DNA from 4 places in the Arthrobacter sp. NPDC057013 genome. Region 1 is predicted to be linked to each of the others. Evidence: predicted binding sites of a transcription regulator. Region 1 holds the regulator's gene; each other region holds the start of a gene.

What was found. Region 1 encodes LexA, which represses DNA repair genes until DNA is damaged. Its sites were predicted from a motif close to TCGAACANNTGTTCGA; they were not measured.
Region 2: the regulator LexA is predicted to act here: its motif matches at 1,149-1,164, upstream of ACFTSA_RS18975 (LysM peptidoglycan-binding domain-containing protein).
Region 3: the regulator LexA is predicted to act here: its motif matches at 1,235-1,250, upstream of ACFTSA_RS17815 (LexA family protein).
Region 4: the regulator LexA is predicted to act here: its motif matches at 1,728-1,743, upstream of ACFTSA_RS11650 (DUF222 domain-containing protein).

The regions. Positions count from the first base shown of each region.
Region 1 is NZ_JBHUSE010000023.1:37,361-40,730, reverse strand. It holds gene ACFTSA_RS21245 (histidinol-phosphate transaminase) at 1-523, opposite strand, end outside; gene ACFTSA_RS21240 (LysM peptidoglycan-binding domain-containing protein) at 612-980, opposite strand; gene lexA (transcriptional repressor LexA) at 1,290-2,036, shown strand; gene ACFTSA_RS21230 (ATP-dependent DNA helicase) at 2,139-3,370, opposite strand, start outside.
Region 2 is NZ_JBHUSE010000018.1:45,032-48,401, forward strand. It holds gene ACFTSA_RS18965 (polyprenyl synthetase family protein) at 1-636, shown strand, start outside; gene ACFTSA_RS18970 (Rv2175c family DNA-binding protein) at 706-1,059, opposite strand; gene ACFTSA_RS18975 (LysM peptidoglycan-binding domain-containing protein) at 1,311-2,630, shown strand; gene ACFTSA_RS18980 (PASTA domain-containing protein) at 2,743-3,370, shown strand, end outside.
Region 3 is NZ_JBHUSE010000016.1:22,058-25,427, forward strand. It holds gene ACFTSA_RS17805 (WD40/YVTN/BNR-like repeat-containing protein) at 1-670, opposite strand, end outside; gene ACFTSA_RS17810 (hypothetical protein) at 755-1,087, opposite strand; gene ACFTSA_RS17815 (LexA family protein) at 1,264-1,695, shown strand; gene ACFTSA_RS17820 (Y-family DNA polymerase) at 1,688-2,971, shown strand; gene ACFTSA_RS17825 (hypothetical protein) at 3,030-3,230, opposite strand.
Region 4 is NZ_JBHUSE010000007.1:79,181-82,550, forward strand. It holds gene ACFTSA_RS11645 (PEP/pyruvate-binding domain-containing protein) at 1-1,646, shown strand, start outside; gene ACFTSA_RS11650 (DUF222 domain-containing protein) at 1,808-3,370, shown strand, end outside.

The DNA of each region.
Region 1 (3,370 bases):
CCGTGCCGGTGGGGTTGTTGGGCGAGCACAGGAAGACGATGTTCGGCTGCAGTTCACGCACCTGGCTGGCGGCCGACTCAGCACTGAGGCCGTAGTCGTCGGCCCGCTTGCCGGCAATGTAGGCAGTGTCCGTGCCGCTGGCAAGGAGCGGGTACATGGAGTACGTCGGCGGGAAGCTCAGAAGCGACCGGCCCGGGCCGCCAAAGGCCTGGAGGATCTGCTGGAGGACCTCGTTGGACCCGTTGGCTGCCCAGAGGTTGTCCGCGCTGAGCCCGTGGCCAAGGTATTCCGCCAGGGCTTCCCGAAGTTCGGTGAATTCGCGGTCGGGGTACCGGTTGAGTCCGGTGGCGGCCTCGCTTACCGCCGCGGTGATGGCCGCCCGCACGTCGGCGGGCACGCCATGGGTGTTCTCGTTGACGTTGAGCAGGATCGGAACGTCAAGCTGCGGGGCGCCGTATGGGGACAGCCCCCTCAGGTTGGTCCGCAGGGGCAGTCGGTTCAGTCGCTCAAGCTGGTCAGTCACCTAGACAGTTTAAGTACCCGGCAGGGCTGGCCGGAAACTGTGACGGTTCCGGCGCCCGGGAACCATACGGTTCGGGGAGCATAAAGCGCTACTTGTTCGGCACAAAAAGCTGCTGCCCTGGCATGACCTTCCCGGCCTGAAGGTCGTTGAGCTGGACAATGTCCGCAATCACATCCCGTGGATCGCGGTTCGGATCGACCTTGCCGGCGATCGCCCACAGCGATTCTCCGGGCTGCACCGTGACCGAGACCGTCGGCGTAACGGAGAGGCCGCCGGCGCTGTCCGCCGCCTTGGCCGGCGAGTTCAGCAGCCCGGTCAGAGACAGGAGCACGGCGGCGAGCAGGACAAGCGGGAGGCCGATCAGGACAATCCGGCCACGGCGGGTGAGGCGCAGGCGCGGCGGCCTGCCGGGCCGGGAAACTGCCGTGGAAGTTGTTGCTGCTGTTGAAGCTGACATGGCGTGAGCCCTCCTGGACCAAGTTGTACTGCCTCGCGTTCGAACAAACAGTTCGAACACCGGACTGACAAACAGCCTTAACTAGAACACATGTTCGAACTTTGCTTTTCCTAGTTTTAGCACCTATCAACGAATTAAGTCGAGACTCGCTAGAACAAATGTTTGAAAAAGCCGTATGGCTGGCCTACGTTGGAAATCAAGGAACAACCACAACTGCAGTTGATCAGCAGGGTCTGACATTTTTCAGGCCGGAAGTTCCCGGCCGGAGCAGCTACCGCGGCCGGGAGGAACGGAAAGGCGTTGGCGAACATGGCAGCACAAGCCTCTGACGGCAAGGCTCCCCAGCGCAGCCCGCGGTCTCAGCGGACCCCCAAGGGACTTACACTCCGCCAGAAGAAGATCCTGGAAACCATCCAGCGTTCGGTCAACGAGAACGGCTACCCGCCGTCGATGCGGGAAATCGGCGACACCGTCGGCCTGGCCAGCCTCTCCAGCGTGACCCATCAGCTTTCGCAGCTGGAAAAGCTCGGCTACCTGCGGCGCGACCCCAAGCGGCCGCGCGCCATGGAGGTCCTGATGCCGCTCACCCTGGATGCGGGGACGGCGAAATCCGGCGGCGCTGACAGAGCCCCGGCCCTCAGCGCGGCGGGCGGCTCCGTGTCCGAACTGCCCAGCGCGATGGACACCGCCATGGTGCCGCTGGTCGGCCGGATCGCCGCCGGCGGCCCCATACTCGCCGATCAGATGGTGGAGGAGCTGATGCCGCTGCCCCGCCAGCTGGTGGGCCACGGGGAACTGTTCATGCTCAAGGTCGCGGGCGACTCCATGGTGGACGCCGCCATCTGCGACGGGGACTGGGTTGTGGTCCGGCGGCAGAGCGACGCCGTCAACGGCGACATCGTCGCGGCACTGCTCGACGATGAAGCCACGGTCAAGACCTTCCGGCAGCGGGACGGCCACACCTGGCTCCTGCCGCAGAACACGCAGTACGAACCCATCCTCGGCGACCACGCGGTGGTCATGGGCAAGGTGGTTTCCGTACTCCGCTCGCTGTAGCCCCCTTTGGGCCTGTCCCCAGGGAACCAACGGCACAGAACCATGGGTGCGTAACCAGCGGACAGGACCTGCGGCCCCGGGCTGCCGCAGCCCGGGGCTTCCTCATGCCTGCGCGCCGGCGAGCCTTTCGAGGGCCGCGACGGCGGTCTTCCGGTCGGTCGTGGGCCAGAACGGCGGCAGGGCAGCCCGCAGGAACCCGCCATAGCGTTCCGTGGACAGCCGGGAGTCCAGCACCGCCACGACACCCCTGTCATCCGTGGACCGAATGAGCCGCCCGGCCCCCTGGGCAAGCCTGATGGCCGCGTGCGTGGCGGACACGGACATGAAGCCGTTGCCGCCCGCTTGGGCAACAGCCCGCGACCGCGCCGTCATCAGCGGATCATCAGGCCGCGGGAAGGGAATCCTGTCAATCACCACCAGACGGCACGACCCACCCGGCACATCGACGCCCTGCCACAATGACATCGTGCCGAACAGGCAGGTGTCCGGCTCGTCCGCGAACTGCTTCACGAGGGCCGTCATGGTGGACTCGCCCTGGCAAAGAATGCTGATATCCAGCCGGTCGCGCAGGGCGTCTGCCGCTTCCTCGGCGGCCCGCCGGGAGGAGAACAGGCAGAGCGCTCCCCCGCCGGACGCGCGGATCAGTGACTCGAGTTCGTCCAGCGCCTCAGGCGAGGTGCCGCGGCCAGGCTTCGGCAGGTGACCCGCTACGTAGAGTATGCCCTGCCGCGGGTAGTCAAAGGGCGAGCCCACGTCGACGCCGGTCCAGCTCGGAGCGCCTTCCCCGACCAGCCCGAGCCCGCCCGCGGCAGGTTCGAAGGCAGAGCCGATGGCGAGGGTGGCCGACGTCAGCACCACGGTATGACCGGCGAACAGGCCCTCCCGGAGCCGGCCCGCAACGCTCAGCGGGGCGATGTTGACCAGTGCCGGGGCAGTCTCGTCGGGCGCCGAGTATCCCTGCTGCGGGTCAAACGTGCTGTTCCGGGAGAACCAGACCACCTCACGGTTTTCCCGGGCGGCAACGAGCCGTTCACAAAGCTCCAAAATCACCAGGAGGCGGGAGCGTGCCAGCTGCCGCCCGCCGTCGGCCGTTGTATTGCTGTCTCCCTTGGAATCCGACAGGGCCGCCCGGCAGGCCTCACGGAGCTGGTCCACACAGTCCAGCTGCTCATCGTTCAGGCCGTTAGGCAGCAGGCCGCTGGGAACGCCGGCGAGGGCCACCTCAAGGTTGGCAGCCGCGGTGTTGAGCGCGTCCACGGTGATGCCGGTGTGCTTCCGGGCGCCTGACGCCGCGGCATGGACCATGGCCACGGAAAGCTGGCCCGAAACCGCGC
Region 2 (3,370 bases), on a different contig from region 1:
ATCGGAGAAACGGCGGCCTCAGGAAGCAGGGCACGGCTGATCTTCAACCTGATGCGCTCGGAGGTCATGGCCGGGCAGTACCTGGACATCCTCGAAGAGGTGGCCGGGCCGGTGCGCGACCGCGCCGGGGCCGTCAGCCGCGCCCAGTCGATCATCCGCTTCAAGTCGGCCAAGTACTCGACGGAGCATCCGCTCGCCCTGGGCGGGGCGCTCGGCGGCGCCTCAGACGAACTGCTCCGGGGCTACTCCGCCTTCGCACTCCCCCTTGGCGAAGCTTTCCAGCTTCGCGACGACGTGCTGGGCGTCTTCGGCGACCCGGTCACCACCGGCAAACCCGCAGGAGACGATCTCCGGGAGGGCAAGCGGACCGTCCTCGTGGCCTTTGCGCTGGACATGGCCACTCCCGAGGAGTCCGCGTTCATCGACTCAAAGCTCGGCAGCCCCGAGCTGGGCGGGGACGACGTGGCCGAGATCCGCCGCATCATCGCAGACTGCGGGGCACTGCAGGCCACGGAAGTGCTGATCGGGGAGTTCGGTGATGCGGCATACGCGGCACTCGAGCTGCTGCCGCTGGAAGACCTCCCCAAGACCGCGCTGCGCCGGCTTGCTGAGGCGACAGTGAGCCGGGCCGCCTAATCGGCTGGCCCGGCCCGTTTGCCGCTGGGTTGGTTACCAGGCTGGGTTCTTATTACCAGGCGGTGTTACTTACCACGCCAGCAACTGTGCCCGGCGGCGGATTTCGGTCTTGCGGCCGTCGCGGAGCGCATCGATGGGGCGCCCGCGCAGTGAATCGTCAGGGGTGAAGAGCCACACGATGAGCTCCTCGTCTGAGAAGCCTGCGTCCGCCAGCACCACAATCGTGCCCTTGAGGCTGTCCACAACGTGGCCGTCCTGGATGAAGGCCGCGGGCACCGAACGGATCCGGCGTTCGCCGATCCGCAGGGCCGCCAGCGCCCGCTCGTCAAGGAGCCCGTGGACTTTGGTAATGGACACATCCAGCAACTGGGCGACGTCGGGCAAGGGCAGCCAGTCGCCTACGAGGGTTTCTACAGTACTCACGGGTCAAGGTTGCCACGGCGGGCGCCCGCAAGCCTAGTCGAAACAGCCCGCATGCGCGCACGCTCCGTTTTCGGGCGCGACACTCCCAGTCGGACGGATGTTCCGGCTCAAATCCAATTCTTGTGCTAACCGGGAAATCGTGAGAGATTCACATAGATAACATTCGCAACACAATTAACATCAGTAACATTGGTATCACGAGCAAACTGGCATGACCGACAGCATTCGCCGCTGAGAAGAGGATCTTTCCCATGACGACGACCCGCTCCACCAAGCAGCCACCCCGGCCGGGCCTGCCCCTGATCGCGGCCGCGACGGCCACGCTGCCTGCCGTCATGCTTTCCTCCCTTGCGGTCGCCCAGCCTGCCGCGGCCGATGCCCAGCCCAAAACCGTACCCGCGACCCTCGCCGCCGCCATCGAGGCCCAGGCAGCAGCAGTCAAAGCGGGCATCATCCCGGCGGCCTCCGTGCCGGCCGCGATCCCGGCGGGCTTTCAGCCCACCAGCGTCACCCCTATGGCCCACACTGTGGTCCGCGGGGACACCGTCAGCGGTATCGCCGGCCGGTACGGGCTGAGCACAACTGCCGTGCTTAAGCTCAACAACCTGAAGTCGAACTCCGTGATCTACCCCGGGCAGCGGATCAAGCTGAAGGCGGCCTCGGCTCCGGCCGCCCGGACCACAGCGGCGCCAGCCTCCACCGTTTCACGGACCTACACGGTCAAGGCCGGCGACACGCTGGGCGGCATCGCCGGGCGACACGGCGTCAGGCTCTCCCAGGTGCTCAGCTGGAACGGGCTGAAGGTGACATCGATCATTTACCCGGGCCAGAAGATCCGGCTGGGCACCGGCAGCGCTGTTGCGGCGGCCCCGGCCAAGGCGGCAGCACCGGCCGCCACCCGCTCAGCCTCCTACGTCATCAAGGCGGGCGACACGCTGTCCGGCATCGCAGCAAGGCACGGCGTCAGGCTCGCGGACATCCTGTCGGCGAACCGGCTGAAGGTCACCAGCGTCATCTACCCGGGCCAGAAGCTCGTCATTCCCGGGAAGGCCAGCGCCGTCCAGCCGGCATCCAGTGTCACGCCGCTCGTGCCCAGTTCCTTCCTCGGCTACACCTACCCGCCGGCCGTGGTCAGCTCGGCCAACAAGAACAAGGCCCTGCTCAACGCCTCGCCGGTTCCCTCGCTCGCCCAGATGCAGTCCATCGTGGCTGACACGGCGCGGCGGATGGGCGTCGATCCGGCACTGGCGCAGGCCTTCGCGTACCAGGAATCCGGGTTCAACCAGCGTGCGGTTTCGCCGGCCAACGCCATCGGCACCATGCAGGTCATCCCTTCCTCCGGCGAATGGGCATCCGACCTCGTGGGCCGCAAGCTGAACCTGCTTGACCCGTACGACAACGCCACCGCGGGAATCGCGATCATCCGCCAGCTGATCCGGACCAGCAAGAACCTGGACTACGCCATCGCCGGCTACTACCAGGGCCAGTACTCGGTCAACAAGCACGGCATGTACACCGACACCAAGCACTACGTCGCAGCCATCAAGGCACACCGCAAGACCTTCAGCTGAGCTCTTCAGCTGAGCTCCCGGCCGGGATACCGGCCGCTGTGGAGCATAACGATACGGGTCCGGATCGCATGTTGATTCGGACCCGTTTCGGTGCAGCACTTAGTATCGAAGAGTGCAGGAAAACGCTTTAGGCAGTCTCGTCGGGTCGCTGGTGGACAACCGCTACCGGGTGAAGTCCAGGTTGGCCCGGGGCGGGATGTCCACCGTCTACGTGGCCACGGACCAGCGGCTGGACCGTGATGTCGCCCTGAAAGTCCTGCATCCGCACCTGGTCAACGACGGCAATTTCCTCGACCGGCTGGCGCGGGAGGCACGGGCAGCCGCGAAACTTTCACACCCCCATGTGGTGGGCGTCCTCGACCAGGGGCACGACGGAGACACCGCCTACCTCGTGATGGAGTACATCAAAGGGCATACCCTCCGCGATGTCATCAACAGCAAGGGCGCCTTGTCCCCCCGGCTCGCCCTGGCACTCATCGATCCGGTGGTGGAAGGCCTGGGGGCTGCCCATGCCGCCGGCCTGATCCACCGCGACGTCAAGCCGGAGAACGTACTGATCGCCGACGACGGCAGGATCAAGATCGGCGACTTCGGCCTTGCGCGGGCCGTGACGACGTCAACCAGCACAGGGGCCCTGATCGGCACTGTCGCATACCTCTCCCCCGAGCTGGTCCTCGGCAAGCCGGCCGACGCGCGGAGCGACATCTACTCCACCGGCATCATGCTGTTCGAGATGCTCA
Region 3 (3,370 bases), on a different contig from region 1:
CGTAAAGGCGGCCTTCGACGGCGGCGTCCGCCGCAATCTTGTGCACGCACTGGCCGAATTCCGGGTTGGGGTCGGGCATGAAGTAGGCGGAGATGCCTTTGTTCCGCGGCTCCCAGGACGTCCCCCCGTCGAGTGAGCGGTACACTCCTCCCGTGCTCATGGCCACGTGGACGTTGTCCCCGGAGGGGTTGACCACGATCGAGTGGGCGGCGGCGCCGCCGTATCCGGCACCCCACTCGCTGCGGTGCGGGTGGTCCCAGAGTCCGCGGTTCAGCTCAAAGTGCTCGCCGCCGTCGGTCGACTTCCATACCGAAATCGGCTCCGCTCCGGCCCAGACGACGCCCGGGCGGGATTCGGCGTCGGGGTAGATCTGCCAGATGCGTTCGACGGCGGCGTCGGTGCCTTCGGGGAACTTGATGGCGCCCTGTTCGGGCTCGGTCCAGCTGGCGCCGAGATCATCGGAGTGGGCTACGTACGGGCCCCAGTGCTCGGACCGCACCCCCACCATGATGCGCGTGCGGCCGTCCCGCGTGTCGATTCCGATGCTTGGTATCTCGCTCATGAGGAAGTGCGGTCCGGAAAAGGACCACTGCTTCCGGTCCTGGCTGGTGGCCAGCCAGAGACCTTTTTTGGTCCCGATTGCTAAAACGAAGCTCTTTGAGGCATTCATGAACCCCATGCAACCACTCGCGCGGAGGGGCTGCAATGGTTCTGGCCCCCATGGGTTTGGCTGGATTCGTTGCTTGGGCCGGGCCTAGGACCCGAGTTTCGCGCCGTCCTTGGCGGTGCCGTCGTTGGGCGTGCCGCCATTGCGGGTGCCGCTTTGGGCGGTACCCGCCTTCGCGGCGCGACGGTTTCGCCACCACCGGCGAAGCAGGTCCGCCGCGGCCAGGATGCCGGCCAGTGGCGTGAGGACGGCAGCGGCGTAAACGAACAGCAGCCAGGTGAGCGTGGCAATCGGGGGCTGGCTCCGGCTCAGCAGCGAGAGGCCGCCAAACAGGCCTGCAACCCAGAAGAGCACCACCAGCGTCAGCACGGCCGCTGCCGGAAAGTACTCGTTCCGCACCACCCTCTTCAAGGTTTCCACCACTGATCCTCCTGCGTCTTGCATCCCCATGAGACCAGTATGCGACGGAGACCCGCTGTGACGGAGACGGCACGACGAACGTGTGATGAACACAACCGCTGTCTCACACAGCTGCATTCTGTCGGCCCCGGGGGCTACACTGAACTATCGAACATATATTCGAAAAAAGGTGTGTTGTGGGCGTCATTATTGGTCCCCGAGTGATAGAGGCGGGACTTTCCCTGCGGCTGGTGCTGGTCTCCCCCGTGGCCGTGGCGGCGGGCTTCCCGTCCCCCGCCCAGGACTACTTTGACGGCCGGATCGACCTGAACGAGCACCTGATCCAGGACATCACCAGCACCTACATCGTGCGGGTGTCCGGCGACTCGATGGAAGAGGCCGGCATCAGCGACGGCGACGAACTGATCGTGAACCGCGCGCTGGAACCGCGCGACGGATCCGTGGTGGTGGCAGTGCTGGACGGCGAGCTCACCATCAAGCGCTTGAAGATCACCGCGGCCGGCGTGGTGCTCCAGGCGGCCAACCCGCTGTATCCGGACATCGTTGTCCCTGCGTTGTCCGACCTCACCGTTTGGGGCGTGGCCACGAGGTGCCTGCATCATGTCTGAGGCCCGGCAGCAGATAGCCCTGGTGGATGTGAACTGCTTCTACGCCAGCGCGGAGCGGGCCTTCGATCCCTCCCTCGAAGGTAAGCCGCTGGTGGTGCTTTCCAACAACGACGGCTGCGCCGTGACCCGCAGCCCGGAGGCCAAGGCCCTGGGGATCAGCACCGGTGAACCGTGGTTCAAGATCGCCCCGCGGGCCAAGGAGTGGGGCCTCGTTGCCCGGTCCAGCAACCATGAACTGTACGGCGACATCAGCGCCCGGGTCATGGAGCTGCTGGGACGCTACTCGGCCTGGCTCGAGGTGTACAGCATCGACGAGGCGTTCCTTGGCATCAAGGGCAGCCCCGAACAGGTGATGGGTCTTGGCCGGACCATCAGGGCCGCGGTCCGGCGCAACGTCGGGGTGCCTGTGTGCGTCGGCATCGCCGGCACCAAGACGCTGGCCAAACTGGCCAACCGGTGGGCCAAGAATAACGCCGCCCTTGACGGGGTGTGCCGCTGGGAATCGATGGCCCCGGAGACGCGTGAACTGCTTATGTCCCGGTTGGCGGTCTCGGAGGTCTGGGGCGTGGCGGGCCGGCTGGAAAAACGGCTGAACGCCATGGGGATCTGCTCCATCCTGGAGCTCAGCCGGGCGGATCCGGTGATGGTGCGCGACCGCTTTTCGGTGGTGCTGATGCGCACGGTACTGGAGCTGCGCGGAACGCCGTGCATACCCCTGGAGGAGGAACGCGTGGGCCGGGACCAGCTGATCTTCTCCCGCTCGTTTTCCACTCCCCTGACGTCCGTCCGCGAATTTCGCCAGGTCCTGAGCGTCTATGCGCAGCAGGCGAGTGCGCGGCTCGCCCGGCACAATCTTCAGGCCAAGGTCCTCACCGCGTTCGCCGGCACGTCCCACTACAACCCGAAGGACAAGTCGTTTCCGTCCGTCTGCGTGCCGCTGCCCATGCCCACCGCCGACCCGGTGCTGCTCACCAGGGCAGCCCACGCCCTGCTTCCCGCCATCCTGGACGGCGTCAGATACGCCCGGGCCGGCATCATGGTCACCGACCTGCGGCCGTCCGGCAACCAGCAGCCACTGGATCCCTTCACCAACCCGCACGAGGAACGCGGAATCGGCCCGCTGGTTGAGCAGATCAGCCGGAAGTACGGCAGGGGCACCATTGGGCTCGGGTTCGCAGGCCTGAGGAGCGGTCTGGACTGGAGCATGAAGCGCGGCATGCGTTCGCCGCGCTACACGACCCACTGGGATGAGCTGCCGGTGGTCCGCGCGGCATGACCGGCGCGCGGGCCCGCGACAGTCAGACCGGCGGAACTGGTCAGTCCAGCCGAACCAGTCAGTCCACAAACTCCGACTGGGTTTCGATGAAATCCCACTCGGCTTCGGTCAGGACCGCCTGCGGGGTGTCCGGGTGCGGGCCGCCAGCCTGGGCAATCCCCTCCATCACGAACACCGGAACGTCGCCGGCCCGCAGGTTCTCGCGAAGCCACTCCTTGCTTTTCAGGTCCAGATCAAGCCACCACATGTGAATCTGCATCGGACGCCGCCTTTCTACGTCTCCAAACTAGGCTCACCCGGCGCGGGATTCAAGGGAGAAATCACCGCCCTTCCACCTGCGCCAGCAGCCGCGCCGCGGGGTTGAAAACCGGCGCTGAGCTGGGCGAAGGCCCTGTGCGG
Region 4 (3,370 bases), on a different contig from region 1:
TTGAGCAGTTGCCGGACCCGTTGTCGCCCCTGTTCGCCGACCTCATCGACGGCGCCGTGGTGAAGTCGCTCAACGCCCTGCTCAACGAAGCATTCGGCAAGAGCGTGGTGCGGCCCGGGGACGTCTCACTCCCCACGGTCAACGGCTACGCGTACTACTACTACAACAACGCCGGAATGCGGCGGGTCATGGGCAGGTCGCTGACGGCGATGCGCGCGCTCGCCCAGGGCAAGGCGCACATGGGAATCAAGGGCTGGCGCGACCACTCGCACCCGAAGTACCGCGGGCTTGTGAAGTTCTGGGCGGCTAGACCGCCGGCGGACCGCCCGGCCGCCGAACTGCTGGAGGGCATTTCGGCGTTGCTCGACGCCGGCGCCGCGTACTACACCGCGGTCCAGTCCATCATCCCCATCGCCGCCACCAGCGAGATCATGCTCCGGAGCTACTACGACAAACTCGTCCGCCGGCCCGGTGACCCCTCGGCGGAGGTCTTCCTCCTCGGCTACGACAGCGAACCCATCCGCGCGGAGAAGTCCCTGTACGACCTGGCCGTGTGGACCCGCGAACGGCCGCAGCTCGCTACTGCGGTCACGGAAGGATCTGCACCCGCCATCGCCGAAGCTCTCCGCAGCGGCACGCCTCCCGCCGGCGCGGGCGGAGAAGTGGACGGAGGTGTGGACCCGGAACTGTGGAACGAGTGGCGTTCCCGCCTCCAGCGGCACCTCGACCGGTACGGGCATGCCGTCTACAACCTTGATTTCGTCAACCCTGTGCCGGCCGATGACCCGTCCGCACTGCTTGAGACCCTGAGGTACTTCGTGCGTGGGCAAGGCAAGGATCCGCACGAGCGTCAGCAGCGGTCTGCCGACCGGCGGGAGGAGCAGGCCCGGCTGATCAGCGCCAGGCTGGGGCCGCGCCGTCGGGCCGTCTTCCGCAGGCTGCTGCGCTGGGCACAGAAAACGGCGCCTGTCCGTGAGGACGCGCTGGCCGACGTCGGACTGGCCTGGCCGCTGATGCGGCGGATGCTGCTGGAACTGGGGGAGCGGCTGACGGCCTCGGGCGTCGTCGCGGCTCCGTCCGACATCTTCTGGCTCCGCCTCGATGAACTCCGCAACGCCATCGACTTCGGGCTTGCCACGCCCGGCGCGGCCATCACCGGTACGGACCGGCCCGTGCGGGCGGAAGCCGTTGAGCAGCGCAAGATGCTGTGGCGGGGCCAGCGAAAAGCCGCGGCCCCGCAGCTGCTGCCGGAAAGCCGGTGGATGGAACGGGCGTTCGGCAGCATGATGCCCGCGCGGTCGGTGCAGCAGGCCGGAGATGTCATCACCGGCGTCGGCGCGAGCTCGGGGCAGGTGAGCGCGCCGGCCCGGCTGCTGCACGGCCCCGACGACTTCGCCAGCATGCGGCCCGGCGAGGTGCTGGTGGCGCGCATGACCACCCCCGCCTGGACGCCGCTGTTTGCGATGGCCTCCGCCGTCGTCACGGACGTTGGCGGGCCGCTGAGCCACAGTTCGATCGTCGCACGGGAGTACGGCATCCCTGCCGTCCTGGGAACGGGCGTGGCCACCCAGCGGGTGTCCAGTGGGCAGCAAGTTAAGGTCGACGGCGATGCCGGCACCGTCACGCTCGACGGCTCCGGAAACTGACCCCAAGTAAGTCGCAGCTCAGGGCGTTCTGAGTGCTGGGAGCGCCCTGAGCGGTCACCTGGTTTTCGTTCTCACGCGGTCTAAAAAAACTTTTCGATGTGGTCCCCTTGGGGTGTACTTTCCATCCTTAAATTGTCGTAGCCCCCTGTCATGCTGTGGGTATGGATGCGACGGCAGCGGTGCAGACGGTGGAGGGCGTGGAGTCCTCTGTTGCTGTGCTGGCTCGTTTTGTCCGTGAGGCTGCCGGCGCCGAGGCCGGTTCTGTGGCGGTGACCGGTTCTGGGGGTTTGACCGCTGGTGATCCGTTGCGGGATGAGGCGGATGCGTGGCTGGATGTGCTGGCCGGGACGGCCAGGCTGGAGGCCCGGGTGGCTGCGTTGAAGGTCCAGGCCGCGGCTGGTTTCGCTGCTGCCGCGGCGGCGTTGGCGGCCCCTGGGGCGTCCGTGTCGGAGCGGGACGCGTTGGAGATGTCGGTGACCGCTGAGGTCGCGTGCGCGCTGAGCGTGAGCGAGGGGGCGGCGGCACGCTTGCTGGACGAATCCGCCAAACTCACCAGGGATCTGCCGCTGACTCTTGCCGCGCTCGGGTCGGGAACCCTCTCCTGGCAGCACGGGCGGATCATGTGTGACGAGACCGAGGGGCTGGGGCCGGCTGCTGCGGCGGCGTTTGAGGCGCATTTCCTGGACCCGGACGCACCAAACCCGGCCCGGGGTTGCCCGGCGGGGGAGCTGACGCCGGCAAGGTTCCGGGCGAAGGCCCGGTATTGGCGGGAACGGCATCACCCGGTCAGCATCGAAAAACGCCACCACCGGTGTGTGGAGGACCGGCGGCTGGAGTATGCCCCGGACCGGGACGGCATGGCGTGGCTGTCGGCCTATCTGCCGGCCGACCAGGCAGCCGGGATCTGGAACCGCGCCACCGCCGCCGCCCGCGCCCTGCAAGGCCCGGCCGAAACCCGGACCCTGACCCAGCTCCGCGTCGATGCGTTCGCCGGCTGGTTGCTCGGCCCGGCACCGGCAGTGGGCGGCGCGAACGATGACCCGCCCACAGAATTCGTTCCCGCAGATCTCCTGTCGACAGGTTCCCTGCCGGCAAGGCCCCTGCCCGTGGATGATCGGCCCCCGGACGCTGCGCTGCACGGTAAGCCGCTTCCCACAGATCCCCCGCCCACCGAAATCCCGCCCGCAGGATGCGAGCGGGCCGGTGCCGCAGGCTCTGCGCGGGCCGGTGCCGCAGACGCTATTCCGGGCGCTCCTGGTTGGGCCGGTGATGTGCCGTCACCTGGGGCGCAGGTCCTGGTCACGGTGCCGGTGTTCTCCCTGCTTGGCCTGTCCGAGGAACCGGCCACACTGGATGGGTACGGGCCGATCCCGCCGTCGATGGCCCGCCGGCTCGTCGCCGAGGGCGCCACCTCTTTCCACCGGGTGCTTGTTGACCCGCGCGACGGGGCACCGCTGGAGATCGGCCGCACCAGCTACCGGCTGACCAAACCGATGCGCCAGTGGTTGCGGCTCCGCGACGCCAAGTGCACATTCCCCAGCTGCAACAACCACTCCCTGGACAACGACGCCGACCACATCCTCGCCTGGGCCGACGGCGGCGGCACCGGCGTCGCCAACCTCGGCCAACCCTGCCCCAAACACCACAAACTCAAACACAACACGGCCTGGCAACCAGCCGGCGCCACCCGCGACACCCCACCGGGCTGGATCTCACCCATGGGA